4 regions of the Rhizobium sp. C104 genome follow, and region 2 is predicted to be linked to each of the others. Evidence: predicted binding sites of a transcription regulator. Region 2 holds the regulator's gene; each other region holds the start of a gene.

Region 1 (4,536 bases), 1.9 Mb from region 2:
AGAACGTCAAACCGATGGCGGCTGTGCGAGCTGCGTGAGTGGATCGAAACGGAACTTGGCTGCAGTGAAAACCCCTCCCGACAAGGGAGGGGCTTGATGCTGCTGCCGATGCTTTGCATTCGTCCCTTTGTGGGTCTATCCCTCAGGTTTCGGCGCGATCGTCACGTCGGCGCCATAGGCATCGCGCAGTTCATTTTCCTGTCCCGGCTGCCGGTCGGCCGCCTGATGCAGCAGGATCGACTCGTATCCTTGCAGGCGCGTCCCCTTGATCAGTGTGATATCGGCATTTCCGGGGTTGTCGGAACGCTCGAACCACTCGACGGGGCGGTGGAGAAAATTCATTTCGACTGCCCGATTGGTGACGCCATGGCCGACGATCACGACGTTGTGGCTGCTGTTTTCGGCGTCGCGCATGACGGTCTGCAGGAAGAGGCGCACCCGCTGGGCCACATCCGCCCGGCTCTCGCCATCCGGCGGCCGCGCGTAGAACTTGCCGCTGTTGCTGCGCAGCCTCGCCCATTTTTCGAATTCTTCGGGGAATTTCTGCTTCTGTTCGGCATGGTCATAGATTTCGGTGAAAAGACCGAAATCCTGCTCGCGCAGCAGGTAATCCTCCCGGATCTCGCCGATGAAGCTTTCCGGCAAGGCTGTCAGCAAGGCATCCTTGCTCTGCCGTGTCCTGAGGAATGGTGAGTACCAGATCTGCAGCTTGCCGAAATCGGCGCGTGGCAATGCCTTCAGATAGGAGGCGATGGCGCTGCCGGCTTCGACCGCCTGACGGTGGCCCCACTGTGTCAGCGGCACGTTGTGATCACCGAATTGGCGATAGGCCTGTTCGTTGAGGTTGCCGAGAGATTCGCCGTGGCGAACGAGAAAGAGGCGCATCAGCCATCCCGCAGTGTCGGATCTGGAATCGCCGCCATCATGAACGTGCCCGATGGAGAGGGCAACATCGCCACCGCGCCGGCTTTTCCGCAACCTGTCATCTTCCTGAAACACGAGTCTGGTTTTGGAAGGCTAGATGAAAGATGGGGCATGAGCGACGCTCGTGATAGACATGATGGAACCCAGACATTTCCGCACGCTCTTCATTTCCGATGTCCATCTCGGCTCGAAGGCCGCGAAGGCTGATTTCCTCCTGGATTTCCTGCGCCACCACGAGGCCGATACGATCGTGCTCGTCGGCGACATCGTCGACGGCTGGCGCCTGAAGCGCAGCTGGTACTGGCCGCAGGTCTGCAACGACGTGGTCCAGAAGCTGTTGCGCAAGGCGCGCAAGGGCACGCGCGTCGTCTATATTCCCGGCAATCACGACGAATTTCTGCGCGACTTCCCGGGCATGCATTTCGGCGGCATCGAGGTTGTCGAGCGCATGATGCATAACGGCGCCGACGGCAAGAAATATCTGATCCTGCACGGCGACGAATTCGACGTCGTCGTCCGCAACGCCCGCCTGCTCGCCTATCTCGGCGACTGGGCCTACGATACGGCGATCCGCATCAACCTCCTGCTCGCGGCCGTGCGCCGCCGCCTCGGTATGCCCTATTGGTCGTTTTCGGCCTGGGCGAAGCTGCAGGTCAAACATGCCGTCAACTTCATCGGCGAGTTCGAGCGCGTCGTGGCGGAGGAAGCTCGCAAAAACGGCGCCGACGGTGTCATCTGCGGACACATCCATCACGCCATCATCCAGGACATGGACGGCATCCGCTACATCAATACGGGCGATTGGGTGGAAAGCTGCACGGCGGTCGCCGAACATGAGGATGGCGCCTTCGAACTGATCACCTGGCGAGCGCTCGCCAGCAGCGTGCCGACGCTTTCCGCCATTGAAATGCACGATGAAGGCGAACTGGCCCCGCAGGCGGCCTGATTTCGGCATCGGCGCGTCCGCACTCCACCGACTTACCCGTTACCGTCGGGCGACAGGCTGTATTTATTTTCTAAAACGTTTCAGTAGGGCTATTTCTCGCAATAGGCGCCTCCAGGGTGGTGTGTTAGGACAACGACCAGTTTCCTTCAGGTCCACCAATGATTCCCGCCCAACATTCCCCGAGTGAGGGAGCGCCCCCGCGCTTCCGGCTGCTCAGCGCGCTTTCCTATTGCGCACCGCTGCTCGTCAACGGCATCGTTCTGCCGTTCTTTCCGGTCTGGCTTGCGACCCACAGTTTCAGCGACCACGAGATCGGCATCATCCTTGCCATACCGATGGTGGTGCGCGTGCTGGTGGCGCCCGTCGTCGCGATGATTGCCGACCGTCTGAAGGAGCGCGCCGACGTGCTGCTCTGGTCAGGCAGCCTGTCGCTGCTGACGGCTATCGCGCTTTTCTGGACGACGAGCTTCTGGCCGGTGACGATCGTCTATGCGCTGCAGGGCGCCACCTTCGCGCCCTATGTGCCCGTCGTCGAATCGATCGTCATTTCGGGTGTGCGCCGCTGGGGGCTCGATTACGGATCGATGCGCGTCTGGGGCTCTATTGCCTTCATCGTCTCGACGCTGGTCGGTGGCCAACTGATCAGCCGGTGGGGCGGCGGATTGGTGCTCGATGTCATGGTGTTCGGCTTTGCCATGACGGTCGTCATGGCGATCTTCTGTCCGCGCATCGGGCCGACGCGGCGGCGTGGCCAGCCGATCAACATTCCGGCCGCCACCGGCAGCGGACTGCGCGAGCCGCATTTGCTGCTGCTCTTGATCGGTGTCGCCATCCAGCAGTCGAGCCATGCAGTGCTCAACGCGTTCTCGTCGATCTATTGGCATCATCTCGGCTTTTCCGGCACGGAGGTCGGCTTGCTCTGGAGCGCCGGCGTTGCTTCCGAGGTGACGGTGTTCTTCCTGTCGAAACGTCTCAACCGGCGCTTCGACGCTTGGACGCTGATCCGCTTCGGCTGTGCCGTCAGCGTCTGCCGCTGGATCCTGTTTCCCATGAATGCGGGGTTTGCCGGGTTTTTCCTGCTGCAGTGTTTCCACGGCTTCACCTATGCCTTCGTCCATACCGGCGTGCAGCGGCGGATCATGGCGACGGTGCAGGAGACGCAGGAATCCTCGGCGCAAGGCGCCTACTTCTTCTATGTCGGCATGGCGATGGCGCTGATGACGCTGGCGTCGGGTTATCTCTATGCCTGGCTCGGCGTCGTCAGCTATTACGTCATGGCGCTGGTCGCGTTTACCGGCCTCGGCCTCGTCATATCGGCCTATTACCTTCAGCCCCAGAGCGTGCTTTCGGGCGGAAAGACCAGGGAAGCGGCGTAGCGCAGGCCGGGTTCGCGGTCGCGGGCAAGCAGCAGCGGGCCGTCGAGATCGACGAAATCGGCATTCTGGGCGAGCAGCACCGCCGGCGCCATGGCAAGCGAGGTGCCGACCATGCAGCCGATCATGATGCTGAAACCAAGCCGCTCAGCTTCCGCCTTCATCGCCAGGGCTTCCGTCAGGCCGCCTGTCTTGTCGAGCTTGATGTTGATCGCGTCATAGCGGTCGGCAAGGCTCGCAAGATCGCCGGTATGGTGGACACTTTCGTCGGCGCAGACGAGGAGCGGGCGGCGTATTTCAGCAAGCAGTGCGTCGCGGCCGGCCGGCAGCGGCTGCTCGACCAGAGCCACACCGGCTTGCGCCGCGATATCAAGATGACGTTCCAACACCGCTTCCGGCCAGCCCTCATTGGCGTCAAGGATGATTGTGGCATCGGGCGCGGCGGCGCAGACGGCGCGGATGCGGCTTTCATCGTCGCCGGTGCCGACCTTGACCTTGAGCAGCGAGCGGCCGGCATGTTCACGCGCCTTTGCGGCCATCACCTCCGGTTCCCCGAGCGAAATGGTATAGGCGGTGGTGAGTGGCTTCAGATCGGCAAGGCCGAGGCGGGTCGCAACGCTTTCACCCGTTCGTTTGGCCTCGAGGTCCCAAAGGGCGCAATCGACGGCATTGCGGGCAGCGCCAGGCGGCATCGCCGACAACAGGTCGCGGCGCGAGATCCCGGCCTCGACCAGCGGACGCGCGGCTTCGATCTGGGCGAACACGCTCTCCATGGTCTCGCCGTAGCGGCGATAAGGCACGCATTCGCCAAGCCCCCGCGCAGCGTCTTCGGCGAGCGTACAGGTAATCACCTCGGCCTCGGTCTTGGCGCCGCGCGAGATAGTGAAGGCTCCGGCAATCGGAAAGGAATTCATCTGGATATTGAGGGTGCGCGGCATTATTGCTGTCCTGTGAGCATGGAAATCGCACGTTGCTTCTGTATATTGACGCGCCGGGCGGCAAAGGATCCGCCGAGTCGGCAATGTCGCCCTTAAGCCTTGAAAGACATAAGTATCTTGAACGCCGAAAATCGCAACGTTGCCTCACTTGACGTGGACGACCAATCCGGTGGTTCGGGGCAGCATGTGCGTCTCAAGGGCAACTGGCGCAGCGCCTATGTGCATTTCGTGCTGCGCGACTTCGAGAAGCTGCTGCATCAGAAGGCCGGGGACCTGACGGTCGATCTCTCCGACATCACCGATATCGATACGGCTGGGATCTGGCTGCTGTGCCGGCTGAAGAAGGAAGAGGAGG
Region 2 (4,536 bases):
CGGCGGAACTAGTCACCAAAATTGATCAAGCGTTTCTTGTTTCGGAGGCTTCCGGGACAACGGTGAGGGATTCTGCCATCACCAACGCAAAAGGTGGAGACAGGGCATGAACTGGACAGACGAGCGGGTCGAGAAACTCAAGAAGCTCTGGGCCGAAGGACTGAGCGCCAGCCAGATCGCGGCGCAACTTGGCGGTGTCAGCAGAAACGCTGTGATCGGCAAGGTTCACCGGCTGAGCCTTCCCGGCCGCGCCAAGGCCGGCGGCACGGCCGCCGCGGCGCGCACGCCGAAACGCAATACATCGGCACCGCGCGCACCGAACTACGCCTCGCGGATCGCTACCCGCACCGTTACCCGCCAGCAGGGCGCGACGATGCTGAAGGAAGAGATCGAGATCGAAACGGTCGAGGAAATGGAATACGTGCCGAAGGGCAACGTGGTCGTGCCGATCTCGCGCCGCCTCGGCCTGACGGAACTGACCGAACGCACCTGCAAATGGCCGGTCGGCGATCCGCTGAAGGACGACTTCCACTTCTGCGGCTGCGAATCCCCGACAACTCGCCCTATTGCAGCTATCACCAGAAGCTAGCCTACCAGCCGGTGAACGAACGCCGCCGCGCGGCCGCGCGGGCGAGCTGAGCGGGCGACATTGCAGAGAATTCGAAAACGGGCCGAGTGGCCCGTTTTTTTATGCGAGTGGGCTGGGTGTGGCTGCCCCTCATCCGCCTGCCGGCACCTTCTCCCCGCTTGCGCGGCGAAGGGGATATGCCGCGACCTCTCGGTCCCTCTCCAACGTCACGTAGGACACGTCTCCTCGCCCCGTTTAAGGGGGTCCGAAGGACGGGTCGAGACGAGTGGCTCGACCCCGGTCGGGTTAGAGTGAGGGGCCGACACCGGCACAAAAGATGGAAACCCCTCAGGCTTCCATCGAATAGCCGGCGCCGCGGACGGTGCGGATGACGTCTTGCATGTTGGAGAAGTTCAACGCCTTGCGCAGGCGGCCGACATGGACGTCGACGGTGCGTTCGTCGACATAGATGTCGTGGCCCCAGACGCCGTCGAGGAGCTGCGAGCGGGAGAAGACCCGGCCGGGCGACGACATCAGGAATTCCAAGAGGCGGAATTCGGTGGGGCCGAGGCGGACTTCGCGGCTCTTGCGGTGGACGCGGTGGGTTTCGCGGTCGAGTTCGATATCGCCGCATTTCAGCACGGTCGACAACACCTCGGGGCGGGCGCGGCGCAGCATCGCCTTGACGCGGGCGACGAGTTCCGGGGTCGAGAAAGGCTTGACGACATAATCGTCGGCGCCCGTCGACAATCCGCGGACGCGCTCGCTCTCCTCACCGCGCGCCGTCAGCATGATGATCGGCAGGCGCTCGGTTTCCGGTCGCATGCGCAGTCGCCGGCAAAGTTCGATGCCGGAGACGCCGGGCAGCATCCAGTCGAGGATAAGAAGGTCGGGCGTGCGCTCCTGAAGCCTGATTTCGGCCTCGTCGCCACGAAGGATGGTATCGACCTCGAAGCCCTCAGCTTCGAGATTGTAGCGAAGAAGCACGCTCAGGGCTTCCTCGTCTTCAACAACTGCAACTCTCGGGATCATGCGTGTCGGTCTCCTCGCGCATGATCCTTAAACCGGGGGTGATTTAAGCAATGCATCCTGCGCAAATTCATAAAAATTGGCTGCGACCTTTTCGCGCGCCCCACATGGGCGCGCGCGCAATCGTCTGGTTTAGGCGGTTATTCCGTGACCGCGCCGACGGTGTTGGCGCTGTCGTCCTTCGGACGGTCGCCTTCCGGCTGTGCTCCGGTCGCCATGTAATAAATGGTCTCGGCGATGTTGGTGGCGTGATCGCCGATGCGCTCGATGTTCTTGGCGCAGAAGAGAAGATGCGTGCAGCTGGTGATGTTGCGCGGATCTTCCATCATGTAGGTCAACAGCTCGCGGAACAGCGAGGTGTACATCGCGTCGATCTCGTTGTCGCGCTCGCGGATCGCACTCGCCTTGTCGGCGGCGCGTGTCGTGTAGACGTCGAGCACTTCCTTGAGCTGGACGAGCGCCAGCTCGGACAGATGCTCGAGACCGCGGGCGAGCTTGCGCGGGACGCCGGTACTCTGCACGGCGATGACGCGCTTGGCGGTGTTCTTGCCGAGGTCGCCGACGCGTTCGAGATCGGCGGCGATGCGGATCGAACCCATGATTTCGCGCAGGTCCGAAGCCATCGGCTGACGGCGGGCGATGGTGACGATCGCCTTGTCGCCGATTTCGCGCTCGGCGTGATCGAGGATCACGTCGTCGGAAATCACCTTCTGGGCCAGCGCGGTATCGCCGTTGACCAGCGCCCGGACGGATTCGGCGACCATCTGCTCGGCCAGGCCGCCCATTTCGGAAATCCGCCTGGACAGGAACTTCAGATCATCATCATAGGCAGAATAAATATGTGTCGATGCCATGGGGCTTTATCCTCGAATAACGGGAAGGCTTGGTGACGCCAAAATCAGCCGAAGCGACCCATGATGTAGTCCTGGGTGCGCGGATCGTCGGGATTGGTGAACATCTTGTCGGTGTCGTTCTCCTCGACCAGATTGCCGAGGTGGAACATGGCGGTGCGCTGCGAGACGCGCGCGGCCTGCTGCATGGAGTGGGTGACGATGACGATCGTATAATTCTCACGCAGTTCGTGGATCAGCTCCTCTACCTTGGCGGTGGCAATCGGGTCGAGCGCCGAGCAGGGCTCGTCCATCAGGATGACTTCAGGGCTGACGGCGACGGCACGCGCAATGCAGAGACGCTGCTGTTGGCCGCCGGAGAGGCCGGTGCCGGATTCATGCACCCGGTCCTTGACCTCGTTCCAGAGGCCGGCTCGCTGCAGGCTGGTCTCGACAATCTGGTCGAGATCGGCCTTCGACTTGGCCAGGCCATGGATGCGCGGGCCGTAGGAGACGTTTTCGTAAATCGTTTTCGGGAACGGGTTCGGCTTCTGGAAAACCATGCCGACGCGGGCGCGAAGTTCGACGACGTCGATATCGGGATCATAGATATCGTCGCCGTCCAGGGTGATCTTGCCGGCGACGCGGCAGCCGTCAATCGTGTCGTTCATGCGGTTGAGGCTCCGCAGAAAGGTCGACTTGCCGCAGCCGGACGGGCCGATCAGCGCGGTTACGGTGTTTTCGCGGATGTTCAGGTTCACATCGAAAAGCGCGCGCTTCTCGCCGTAGTAAACCGAGACATCCTGACCGATCATCTTATACGGGACGTTGCTCATCTTCTGATCCAGCGCCTTTTCAACTGCAGCTTCCGTCAACATATTCATGATGTTTAACTCCGTTTACCAGCGGCGCTCGAAGCGACGACGCAAGAGGATGGCGCCCATGTTCATGACGATCAGGAACAGGAGCAGGACGATGATGGCACCCGAAGTACGCTCGACGAAGGCACGTTCGGCCTCGTTCGCCCACATATAGACCTGCACCGGCAGAGCCGTCGAGGGATCGAGCGGTGTCGTCGGCGCGTTGGCGACGAAGGCGACCATGCCGATCAAGAGCAGCGGCGCGGTTTCGCCGAGCGCATGCGCCAGGCCGATGATCGTGCCGGTGAGGATGCCGGGCATGGCGAGCGGCAGAACATGGTGGAATACCATCTGCATCTTCGAGGCCCCGAGGCCAAGCGCTGCGGCGCGGATCGACGGCGGCACGGCGCGCAGCGCGGCGCGCGTCGCGATGATGATCGTCGGCAGGGTCATCAGCGTCAGCACCAGGCCGCCGACCAGCGAGGCCGAACGCGGCAGGCCGACGAAGTTGATGAAGACGGAAAGGCCGAGCAGACCATAGACGATCGAAGGGACGGCGGCGAGGTTGTTGATGTTGACCTCGATCAGATCCGTCAGTCGGTTCTTCGGCGCAAACTCCTCGAGATAGATCGAGGCGGCAACGCCGATCGGCAGCGCCAGCACCAGCACGATCAGCATCAGGTAGAGCGAGCCGATGAGGGCGACGCCAAGACCCGCGGCCTCCGGACGGCTGGAATTGCCGTTGACGAAGAGGCCGGTGTTGAACTGCTTGTGCAGAGCGCCGCTCGCCTTCAGCTCGTTCATCCAGCCAACCTGCTTGTCGTTGACCTTGCGGTTCTTTTCATCGACCGAGAGGTCGATCTGGCCCTTGTTGGCGCTGTCGACATTGGCGTCGGCGAGCACGGTGACATTGACGCTCTTGCCGATGATCGACGGGTCGGCGACGACCATGTCGCGCAGCTGGATCGGCGCACTCTTGGAAAGCATGGCGGATGCATCGCGCACGTCAGGCTTGCTCGAGGCGTTGATGTTCAGTTGCTTGACGATCGCATCGCGCAGCAGAACCGGATAATTGGCGGCAACCAGCACCGAAGGGTCGGTCGCACGCTTGTTGCTCGGGTCGATCATCTTCTCGGAGAATTCGATCGGCAGGGTGATCGCCGTCTGCTGGAAGGCGGTGTAGCCTTTGCCGATCACCGTCCACAGGAGGATGAACAGGAAGACGAGACCGAAGCTGATGGCGGCGATG
Region 3 (4,536 bases), 370 kb from region 2:
CATGTGATATTCGACGCTGCCGGTGGTCGGCAGCAGCCGGGTGGAGAGGCAATTCAGCAGCGTCGTCTTGCCGGAGCCGGACTCGCCGACGATGGCCAGCACTTCGCCCGGCCAGAGATCGAAGGAGACATCGCGGCAGCCGATGCGGCTGCCGTAGAATTTCGAAACGTCATGGACTTTGAGAAGCGGGATATCGCTCATTCTGCAGCCTCCCGGGCCAGCATCTCGCCGGCATGTCCGTGCGCGCGGCGGTCTTCGCAATGATCGGTGTCGGAGCAGACGAACATCCGCCCGCCCTTGTCGTCGAGAACCACTTCGTCGAGATAGACATCCTCGGCACCGCAGAGGGCGCAGGGTTTATCGAAACGCTGGATATCGAAGGGATAGTCCTCGAAATCCAGGCTGACGACGTCGGTATAGGGCGGAACCGCATAGATGCGCTTCTCGCGGCCGGCGCCGAAGAGCTGCAGCGCCTCCGACATGTGCATCTTCGGATTGTCGAATTTCGGCGTCGGCGACGGGTCCATGACATAGCGGCCGTGGACCTTCACCGGATAGGCGTAAGTCCGCGAGATGCGGCCGTTATGGGCGATATCCTCGTAGAGCTTCACATGCATGAGACCGTATTCTTCGAGCGCGTGCATCTTGCGCGTCTCGGTCTCACGCGGCTCGAGGAAGCGGAGCGGCTCGGGGATCGGCACCTGGTAGACGAGCACCTGCCCGACCCCGAGCTTTTCTTCGGGAATGCGGTGGCGCGTCTGGATGATCGTCGCATCCTTGGTATGCGTCGTCACCGCGACATTGGCGACCTTCTGGAAAAAGGCGCGGATGGAAACGGCATTGGTCGTGTCGTCGGCGCCCTGGTCGATGACCTTCAGCACGTCGTCGGGCCCGATGATCGAGGCCGTCACCTGCACGCCGCCGGTGCCCCAGCCATAGGGCATGGGCATTTCACGCGAGGCGAAAGGAACCTGATAGCCCGGAATGGCGATCGCCTTCAGGATGGCGCGGCGGATCATCCGCTTGGTCTGTTCGTCGAGATAGGCGAAGTTGTAGCTGGCCAGATCGCTCATTCGGCGGCTTCCTTCATGTCTTCGCCGCTGCTGCGGGCGGCTTCGAATTCGCGGCGCATGCGGCGGACGAGATCGAGTTCGGCCTGGAAGTCCACATAATGCGGGAGCTTCAGGTGCTCGACGAAGCCGGTCGCCTGGACGTTGTCGGAATGGGAGATGACGAATTCCTCGTCCTGCGCCGGCGCGGTGATATCCTCGCCGAGCTCTTCGGCGCGAAGCGCGCGATCGACCAGCGACATCGCCATCGCCTTGCGCTCGCTCTGGCCGAAGACCAGGCCGTAGCCGCGGGTAAACTGCGGCGGCGCCTTGGCGGAGCCCTTGAACTGGTTGACCATCTGGCATTCGGTGACCTGGATCACGCCGAGCGAGACGGCGAAGCCGAGTTCCGGCACGTCGAATTCCACCTCGACCTCGCCGATGCGAATTTCCCCGGTGAAGGGGTGATTGCGGCCATAGCCGCGCTGGGTGGAATAACCGAGCGCCAGCAGGAAGCCTTCGTCGCCGCGGGCCAGTGCCTGCAGGCGCAGGTCGCGGGTCATCGGGAATTCCATCGGCTCGCGGGTCAGGTCGCCGATCTCGTGATCTTCGGGCATGTCGCCGTCGGCCTCGATCAGGCCTTCCTCGCCGAGGATCTCGGAGACCCGCATGACGCGGCCGGTTTCGGCGGCGCGCTGGGCAGGCGCCTCGACCGTTTCGTCCTCAAGCAGCGAGGGATCGAGCAGGCGGTGGGTATAATCGAAAGTGGGCCCGAGAAGCTGGCCGCCCGGCAGATCCTTGTAGGTCGCCGAGATCCGCCGTTCGATCGTCATATCAGCCGTGTCGAGCGGCCTGGAATAGCCGAAGCGCGGCAGCGTCGTGCGATAGGCGCGCAGCAGGAAGATCGCCTCGATCATATCGCCGCGCGACTGGCGAACGGCGAGTGCGGCTAGCGTGCGGTCGAAAAGCGAGGCCTCGGCCATCACCCGGTCGACGGCGAGCGCCAGCTGCGCCACGATCTGGTCGATGCCGATCGCCGGCAGCGAACGGTCGCCGCGACGGCGGTCTGCCAGCAGGCGGTGGGCATTGGCGATGGCGGCCTCGCCACCTTTGACGGCAACATACATGAGCTCAGATCTCCATTGCTGTGATCTTGGTGGTGCGCGGCAGGCAGAGTAAGCGATTGCCCGATGTCAGCACGATGTCGATGCCGCGCGGGAAGAGCCCGCGGTTTTCGGTCCAGAGCCGCAGGAAAGTCTCCTGCAGGCCGACAGGCGCGATTTCCGTCACACTCTGAATCCCGGGACCCATCAGCGCCAGCCTGCGCCCACCCTCGAGTGCGGAAAGTTCGATCACGAGCGTCGTCGAACGGTCGGGATATTCCTGCGTGCCTGAGGCGAAGAGGCTGAAGGGGCAAAGCGTGGTACCGGCTTCCGTGAAGGCGAAGCGTGCCTCGGCCTTCTCCGTGGTCAGCGGCGCGCCGGTGTGGAAACCGAGCCACTCCGGCACGGCCGATTTCGCAAGCCCCTGGGAAAGCCAGACTGGTGTGTCGTGGTCGCAAAGTGTGAGCGCGATCGCGCCAGCGGCACTGCCAAGGGGGGCCGGCGGCGCGGCCTCGGGCTGGACGGTCTGGATCATGCCGGGGCGGGCCATGCCGTCCATCAGCATCTTGAAGACACTTTGGGCGTGGAAGACCGGGTCGGCAAAGCCGCCGGTCAAGGCTTCTGTCTTCGGGCCCATCAGTTGTCTCCCCTGACCATGGTGAAGAAGTCGACGCGGGTGGCCGCCGTCTCCTCCGCCTTGCGGCGTTCGGCCGTGGCGAGCCGCTCAGTGATCGGCAGAAGCAATGCCTGTTCGACGAAATCCTGCGTCGCCTCGTCCTGCCACAGCGCATCGAAGATCGCTGCCAGCCGGGCCTTCTCGCGATCGGTGCCGAGCGCCTGAGCATGACCGACCGAGCCGGAGTCGAGCCGGACCGTGGCCCGGGTCACCGTCACTTCGCCGAGATTGAAGGGAGCGCCGCCGCCGCCGATGCGGCCGCGCACCATCACCAGCCCCGTCTCCGGTCCGCGCACCGGATGCGCCGCAGGCTTTTGCGGCAACGCATCCCAGACTGCCGAGAGTTCGCTGCGTTCCGCGCGCGCCAGCAGATCGGCGGCGCGTTTGCGCCCGGATGCCGTCTGTGACGCAGCGTCTGTCCTGTCCGCCGATATCATCGCCGCTTCCCTTTAAATGTCTATTGATATAGACAACCATACAAGCTATACTTAGTCCTAAATCGATGTCGTGACAAGCGTGTGACATCGGGCGCGGGAAATGGCGGGAACGAATGGCGGGATTGAAGCAAGTGCAAAGGCAGACCGGCGTGGCGCTCTGGCGTCAGATCGCTGACCGGATTCGCGAGACGATCGGCAACGGTACCTATGACGAAACGGGAATGGTGCCGCCGGAAACGGTCCTGGCACTGCAATTCGGCGTCAACCGCCACACGGTGCGCAGCGCCCTGGCGGCATTGGCGCAGGAGGGGATCGTGCGCGCGGTACAAGGTCGCGGCACGCTGATCGAGCGCAAGGAGCGGCTGAATTTTCCGATCACCCGGCGCACCCGCTTCACGTCAGGCATCGGCGATCAGGCGCGCGAGATGCGCAGCCTACTGCTCGATGAGGTGCAGGAGGAAGCAAGCGCCGAGGTCGCCCGCTGGCTGGGTCTGAAGCAGGGGGAGCAGGTGATCCGTCTGGAAACATTGCGTCAGGCGGACAAGCGGCCGGTGTCAAAAGCGACGAGCTGGTTTCCCGCCGCACGCTTCGCCGGGATCGGCGAGGCCTATCGCAAGCGCGAATCGATCACCAAGGCCTTCGCCGATCTTGGCCTGTCGGATTATGTCCGTGCGACGACCGAAGTGACGGCCTCCCATGCGAACACGGCCGATCTGGCCGATCTGGAGCTGACGCCCGGCGCGATCCTGCTGATCGCCAAGGCGATGAACACCGATCTTGACGGTCTGCCGGTGCAATATTCGATCAGCCGCTTTGCGGCCGACCGAGTGCAGTTCACGATTGAGAACTGAGGGCAAATTGCATTCAGTGCGCGCCGGACATGTCGCCGAGCACTTCCTTTGACGCCACGGTCGAATCCGCCTTCAGCTTGTAGACCATGGGAACGCCGGTTGCGAGATTGAGGGCAAGCACGCCTTCCTTGGTCAGCTTGTCGAGCACCATGACCAGCGAACGCAGCGAATTGCCGTGGGCGGCGACCAGCACTTTCTCGCCCCGAAGCACGCGCGGTAGGATCTCGGTAAGGTAATAGGGCCAGACGCGGGCGCCGGTGTCGCGCAGGCTTTCGCCGCCGGGCGGCGGCACGTCGTAGGAACGGCGCCAGATGTGCACCTGTTCCTCGCCCCATTTGGCGCGGGCATCGTCCTTGTTGAGGCCGGAGAGGTCGCCATAGTCGCGCTCGTTCAGCGCCTGGTCGCGGATCGTAGGGAGAT
Region 4 (4,536 bases), 1.7 Mb from region 2:
CCGATCATCTTCCTCACATCGATGGATATTTCAGGCACGGAAAAGGAATTCGCGGCGCTGAACGGCCACGCGCATCTGATGAAGCCGGCGCGCGCCAACGTGCTGCGCAACACCGTCGTCGAAGTGGTGCGCGCCAGCCGCGTCAAGCAGGCTTCAGAGGCCGAGATCGCCCGGCTGCAGGCGCAGGCGGACGCGCCTGTCCCGCCGCCTGCGCCGGTGCCGCAGCAGCGGGCCGCCGAATTCGTCGACGTGCTCGTCGCCGAGGACAACGAAGTCAACCAGATCGTCTTCACGCAGATCCTGCAGGGAACCGGCCTTTCCTTCCTCGTCGTCGACAATGGCGAGGAAGCGGTCGCCGCCTGGGAGCGGCATACGCCGCGGATCATCATGATGGACGTGTCGATGCCGGTCATGAACGGCCATCAGGCGACCCAGACGATCCGCGAAAGGGAAAAGGGGCAGGGCCACCGGGTGCCGATCATCGGCGTCACTGCCCATGCACTCGAAAGCGATCGCGAGCTCTGCCTCGATGCCGGCATGGACGACTATATGTCGAAGCCGATCAGCCCCGAACTGCTGGAAGAGAAGATCCGGCAATGGCTCGGCAAGGACGAGGAGCAGCCGGGGCGTACCAGCTACTGATCTGCTTACTTGCCGGATGCCTTGATGCCACAAAGCATTTCGCGTTTGCCGGCGAAGCCTTGGCGGCGCTCGACGGAAAAACCTGCGGCGATGAGATTTCGGCGCACGAAACCGGCGGCCGCATAAGTGGCGAAGGTGCCGCCGGGTGCCGCTTTCTCACAGACCAGCCGCATCAGTTCCTCCGACCACATGTCGCCGTTGCGCGACGGGGCGAAGCCGTCGAGATACCAGGCGTCGAAGCCGGGCTTTGCGGCCGCGACGCCTTCGAGTGCTGCGCCGCAGACGACGCTGAGCCTCGTCTGCTCGTCGAGGTCGAGCGAGACCGTATCGGCAGGCGTTTCCGGCCAGGACGCCGTCAGCGCCTGGCGTTCGGCATCGATCTCCGGCCAGTGCGACAGCGCCCGGCCGATCTCCTCGCCGCGCATCGGGTGGAGTTCGAAGGAGATGAAATGCAGATGCTGGCCGGCTGCGCGATGCTGCGTCCATTGCCGCCAGGTCTCGGCGAAGTTCAGGCCGGTGCCGAAGCCGAGTTCGCCGATCACGAACGTCCGTCGCCCGTTCCAGCGCTCCGGCAGCCCGTTGCCGGCGAGGAAGACATGGCCGCATTCCAGCCGACCGTCCGTCTGGCAATAAAAATGATCGCCAAAGGCGGTGGAATAAGGCATATCGCCGTCGCGCCATTCGAGCGGCTGCGGCGCGCCCGCGCCAATCTGATCGGGGTTCACGTCTGTCATGGAAAAAGCCGATAATCCTCGGCCGGTCTCAGGTCAATCATCCTGCGAATTGCTGATCGTCGGCGGCGGCATCATGGGTCTCTGGGCAGCCGTTCATGCCGAACGCCGCGGCATCGATACGATCGTAGCCGACGCCGGCAGGTTGGGCGGGGGCGCAAGCGGTGGCCTGCTCGGCGCGCTGATGCCGCATATGCCGGATCGGTGGTCTGAGAAGAAGCAGTTCCAATTCGATGCGCTGGTCTCGCTCGAGGCCGAGATCGCGACGCTCGAAGCGATGACGGGGCTTTCGGCGGGCTATCGCCGTTCGGGACGGCTGATCCCGCTGCCGAAGCCGCATCTCGAGATAATCGCGCGCCGCCACTGCGAGGACGCCGAACGCCATTGGCAGGCCGACGCGCGCCGGTTCCACTGGCATGTGTTCGACACTCCGCCGGTCGGCGGCTGGATCGAGGCGTCGGCCGGCGAGAGCGGCTTCATACATGACACGCTCGCCGCCCGCGTCGCGCCACGTTCGCTGATCGCGGCACTCGTCACCTTGCTGCGGCAGGCCAAACGTGTACGCATTCTGGAGCATGCAGCCGTTGCCGGCCTTGATCCGGATCGCGGCGTGGCTGAGATAGGCGGCGAAACTATCGCTTTCCGTCACTGCATCCTGGCCGCTGGCCATCAATCCTTTCCGTTGCTGCAGGGCCTCACGCCGGGGTTGAAACAGCCGCTCGGCCAGCCGGTCAAGGGGCAGGCGGCGCTGCTGAAAGCCGATCTCGACCCGGCGCTGCCGACGATCTTTCTCGACGGGCTCTATGTCGTAGCGCATGAGGGCGGTTATGCGGCGATCGGCAGTACCAGCGAGAATCGTTTCGACGATCCCACTTCGACCGATGGCCAACTCGACGCGCTGATCGGCGCGGCGCGGGAGATTGTGCCGGCACTCCACGACGCTGCCGTCGTCGAACGCTGGGCCGGGCTTCGCCCGAAGGCGGTCGACCGCGATCCGATGATCGGCCGCCATCCCGAGCACTCGCGCCTCATCGCGCTGACCGGCGGTTTCAAGGTCAGCTTCGGCCTGGCCCACCGGCTGGCGGAAGCGGCGATATGTATCGCAGGCGATAGAGACTGCGGGTTTGCACTTCCGGAAAGCTTCGATATTTCAAGTCATATCGCGGTGGCTTCACGTTAAACGTGAATTCGGCGCCGCTTCGTTTCGTTATTCTGTCATGCAAATCACCTATCTGCTTGCGCATCGACAGCGCCTGAGATCACCGGCGCTCCTTTTCCTGATGGAGGAAATCGCATGCGCTATGCCATTTGCTTCACGCCCCCGGCGAGCGACCCGCTATCGCTTATGGCCGCCCATTGGCTTGGCCGAAACGTGTTTTCAGGTGAGATGCTGGAGCCTCCGGCGGTGCGCGGCCTCGGCATTCATGAGATTGCCTTCCATACGGCCGTGCCGCGGCGCTATGGTTTTCATGGCCTTTTGAAAGCGCCGTTCCACCTGTGTCCGGAACTGTCCGAATCGCAACTCCTGCGCGACCTCATGCGTTTTTCCGGGACTGTCCTTCCCTTCCAGATTCCGCGCCTCGAAGTCGCCCGGCTCGGCAATTTCTACAGCCTGCTGCCGAGTGTTCCCTGCGAGCGGATTCAATATCTCGCTTCGGCGATCGTGCAGGAATTCGACCGTTTCCGCGCGCCGCTGAGCGAGGCCGACATCGAACGCAGCGATCCGGATGGCTTGTCGGCCGCGCAGTTCTCAAACCTGCATCGCTGGGGCAATCCTTACGTGATGGAGGAATTCCGCTTCCATATGCCGGTGACAGGCCCGGTCAACGCGATCGACATGCCGCGCATCGAGCCAGCGCTGCGGATGATTTTCGAGCCTGTGCTCAGCGAACCAGTCCTGGTTTCGAACGTGGCGCTGATGATCGAAGAGGGCACCGGCGGTCCTTTCCGCGTTCATTCTCTGCACCCGATGGGCAAGGTCAGCGCGCGCAAGATCGCCTGACAAGAGATAAGCTAACGTATTGCGCAGAAAGGATAAAAATCCGCTGCGCAGTTTCCGTCTCGACATTCCGGCTGCGGATGCTACCGTTCTTCGTCTTTTCAGAAGGTGATTTGATGGTATCCGAGACTTATCCGCGCAATCTCGTCGGCTACGGGCGTCAGACGCCCGATCCGAAATGGCCTGAAGAGGCACACGTCGCCGTGCAGTTCGTCATCAATTACGAGGAGGGCGGCGAAAGCTCGATCCTCGACGGGGATCCGGCGTCCGAAAACCTGCTGTCGGAGATCGTCGGCGCGGCGGCCTGGCCTGGGCAGCGCAATCTCAACATGGAATCGATCTACGAATATGGTTCGCGCGCCGGTTTCTGGCGGCTCTGGCGGATGTTCACCGATCTCAAGGTGCAAGCGACCGTCTACGGCGTGACGCTGGCGATGGCGCGCAACCCCGAGGCCGTCGCGGCGATGAAGGAAGCCGGCTGGGAGATCGCCAGCCACGGTTACCGCTGGCTGGAATATAAGGATTTTCCGGAAGACTTGGAGCGCAAGCATATCCTCGAAGCCGTGCGCCTGCACACCGAACTGACCGGCGAGCGGCCCTACGGCATGTATCAGGGCAAGCCCTCCGACAATACGCTGCGGCTGGTGCAGGAGGAGGGCGGCTTCCTCTATTCCTCCGATTCCTATGCCGACGACCTGCCTTTCTGGGTGAAGGGCGTCGACGGGAAACCTTTCCTGATCATTCCCTACACACTCGAAACCAACGACATGCGTTTCGCGACGCCGCAGGGCTTCAACACCGGCGATCAGTTCTTCACCTATCTCAAGGATGCCTTCGATACGCTTTATGAGGAAGGCAAGGCGGGCAGCCCGAAGATGATGTCGGTCGGCCTGCATTGCCGTCTCGTCGGGCGCCCCGGCCGGGCGGCGGCGCTGAAGCGCTTCATCGAATATGTGCTGAAACACGACAAGGTCTGGATTCCGCGCCGCATCGAGATCGCCGCGCATTGGCACAAGCATCATCAGCCGGACGCGATCTGATGCTGTCGCGCGAGGATTTCGTTTTCCGCTTCGGCGGCGTCTTCGAACATTCGCCTTTCATCGCCGAGCGTGCCTATGACGCCGGCGGCCTGACCGAGCCGCTGACGGCATCAGGCGTGCATGC

What was found. The regulator PhoB, encoded in region 2, activates phosphate uptake and scavenging genes when phosphate is short. The targets are predictions, from matches to a motif close to TGTCATNNANCTGTCAT.
Region 1: the regulator PhoB is predicted to act here: its motif matches at 981-997, upstream of MF410_RS06895 (UDP-2,3-diacylglucosamine diphosphatase).
Region 3: the regulator PhoB is predicted to act here: its motif matches at 3,336-3,352, upstream of phnF (phosphonate metabolism transcriptional regulator PhnF).
Region 4: the regulator PhoB is predicted to act here: its motif matches at 2,576-2,592, upstream of MF410_RS02445 (DUF1045 domain-containing protein).

Annotation. Positions count from the first base shown of each region.
Region 1 covers NZ_CP092348.1:1,158,674-1,163,209, forward strand. Annotated here, with positions in the region: gene MF410_RS06885 (FAD-binding oxidoreductase) at 1-38, shown strand, start outside; gene MF410_RS06890 (phosphoglycerate mutase family protein) at 136-885, opposite strand; gene MF410_RS06895 (UDP-2,3-diacylglucosamine diphosphatase) at 1,058-1,870, shown strand; gene MF410_RS06900 (MFS transporter) at 2,029-3,246, shown strand; gene dgcA (N-acetyl-D-Glu racemase DgcA) at 3,198-4,181, opposite strand; gene MF410_RS06910 (MlaE family lipid ABC transporter permease subunit) at 4,281-4,536, shown strand, end outside.
Region 2 covers NZ_CP092348.1:3,093,664-3,098,199, forward strand. Annotated here, with positions in the region: partial or broken gene MF410_RS16470 (GcrA family cell cycle regulator) at 107-639, shown strand; gene phoB (phosphate regulon transcriptional regulator PhoB) at 917-1,600, opposite strand; gene phoU (phosphate signaling complex protein PhoU) at 1,738-2,451, opposite strand; gene pstB (phosphate ABC transporter ATP-binding protein PstB) at 2,496-3,311, opposite strand; gene pstA (phosphate ABC transporter permease PstA) at 3,327-4,536, opposite strand, start outside.
Region 3 covers NZ_CP092348.1:3,462,288-3,466,823, reverse strand. Annotated here, with positions in the region: gene phnK (phosphonate C-P lyase system protein PhnK) at 1-201, opposite strand, end outside; gene MF410_RS18395 (alpha-D-ribose 1-methylphosphonate 5-phosphate C-P-lyase PhnJ) at 198-1,073, opposite strand; gene MF410_RS18390 (carbon-phosphorus lyase complex subunit PhnI) at 1,070-2,176, opposite strand; gene phnH (phosphonate C-P lyase system protein PhnH) at 2,181-2,789, opposite strand; gene phnG (phosphonate C-P lyase system protein PhnG) at 2,789-3,265, opposite strand; gene phnF (phosphonate metabolism transcriptional regulator PhnF) at 3,379-4,116, shown strand; gene MF410_RS18370 (2,3-bisphosphoglycerate-dependent phosphoglycerate mutase) at 4,130-4,536, opposite strand, start outside.
Region 4 covers NZ_CP092348.1:284,502-289,037, forward strand. Annotated here, with positions in the region: gene MF410_RS02430 (response regulator) at 1-642, shown strand, start outside; gene mnmD (tRNA (5-methylaminomethyl-2-thiouridine)(34)-methyltransferase MnmD) at 648-1,376, opposite strand; gene MF410_RS02440 (FAD-dependent oxidoreductase) at 1,375-2,553, shown strand; gene MF410_RS02445 (DUF1045 domain-containing protein) at 2,668-3,375, shown strand; gene puuE (allantoinase PuuE) at 3,489-4,412, shown strand; gene uraD (2-oxo-4-hydroxy-4-carboxy-5-ureidoimidazoline decarboxylase) at 4,412-4,536, shown strand, end outside.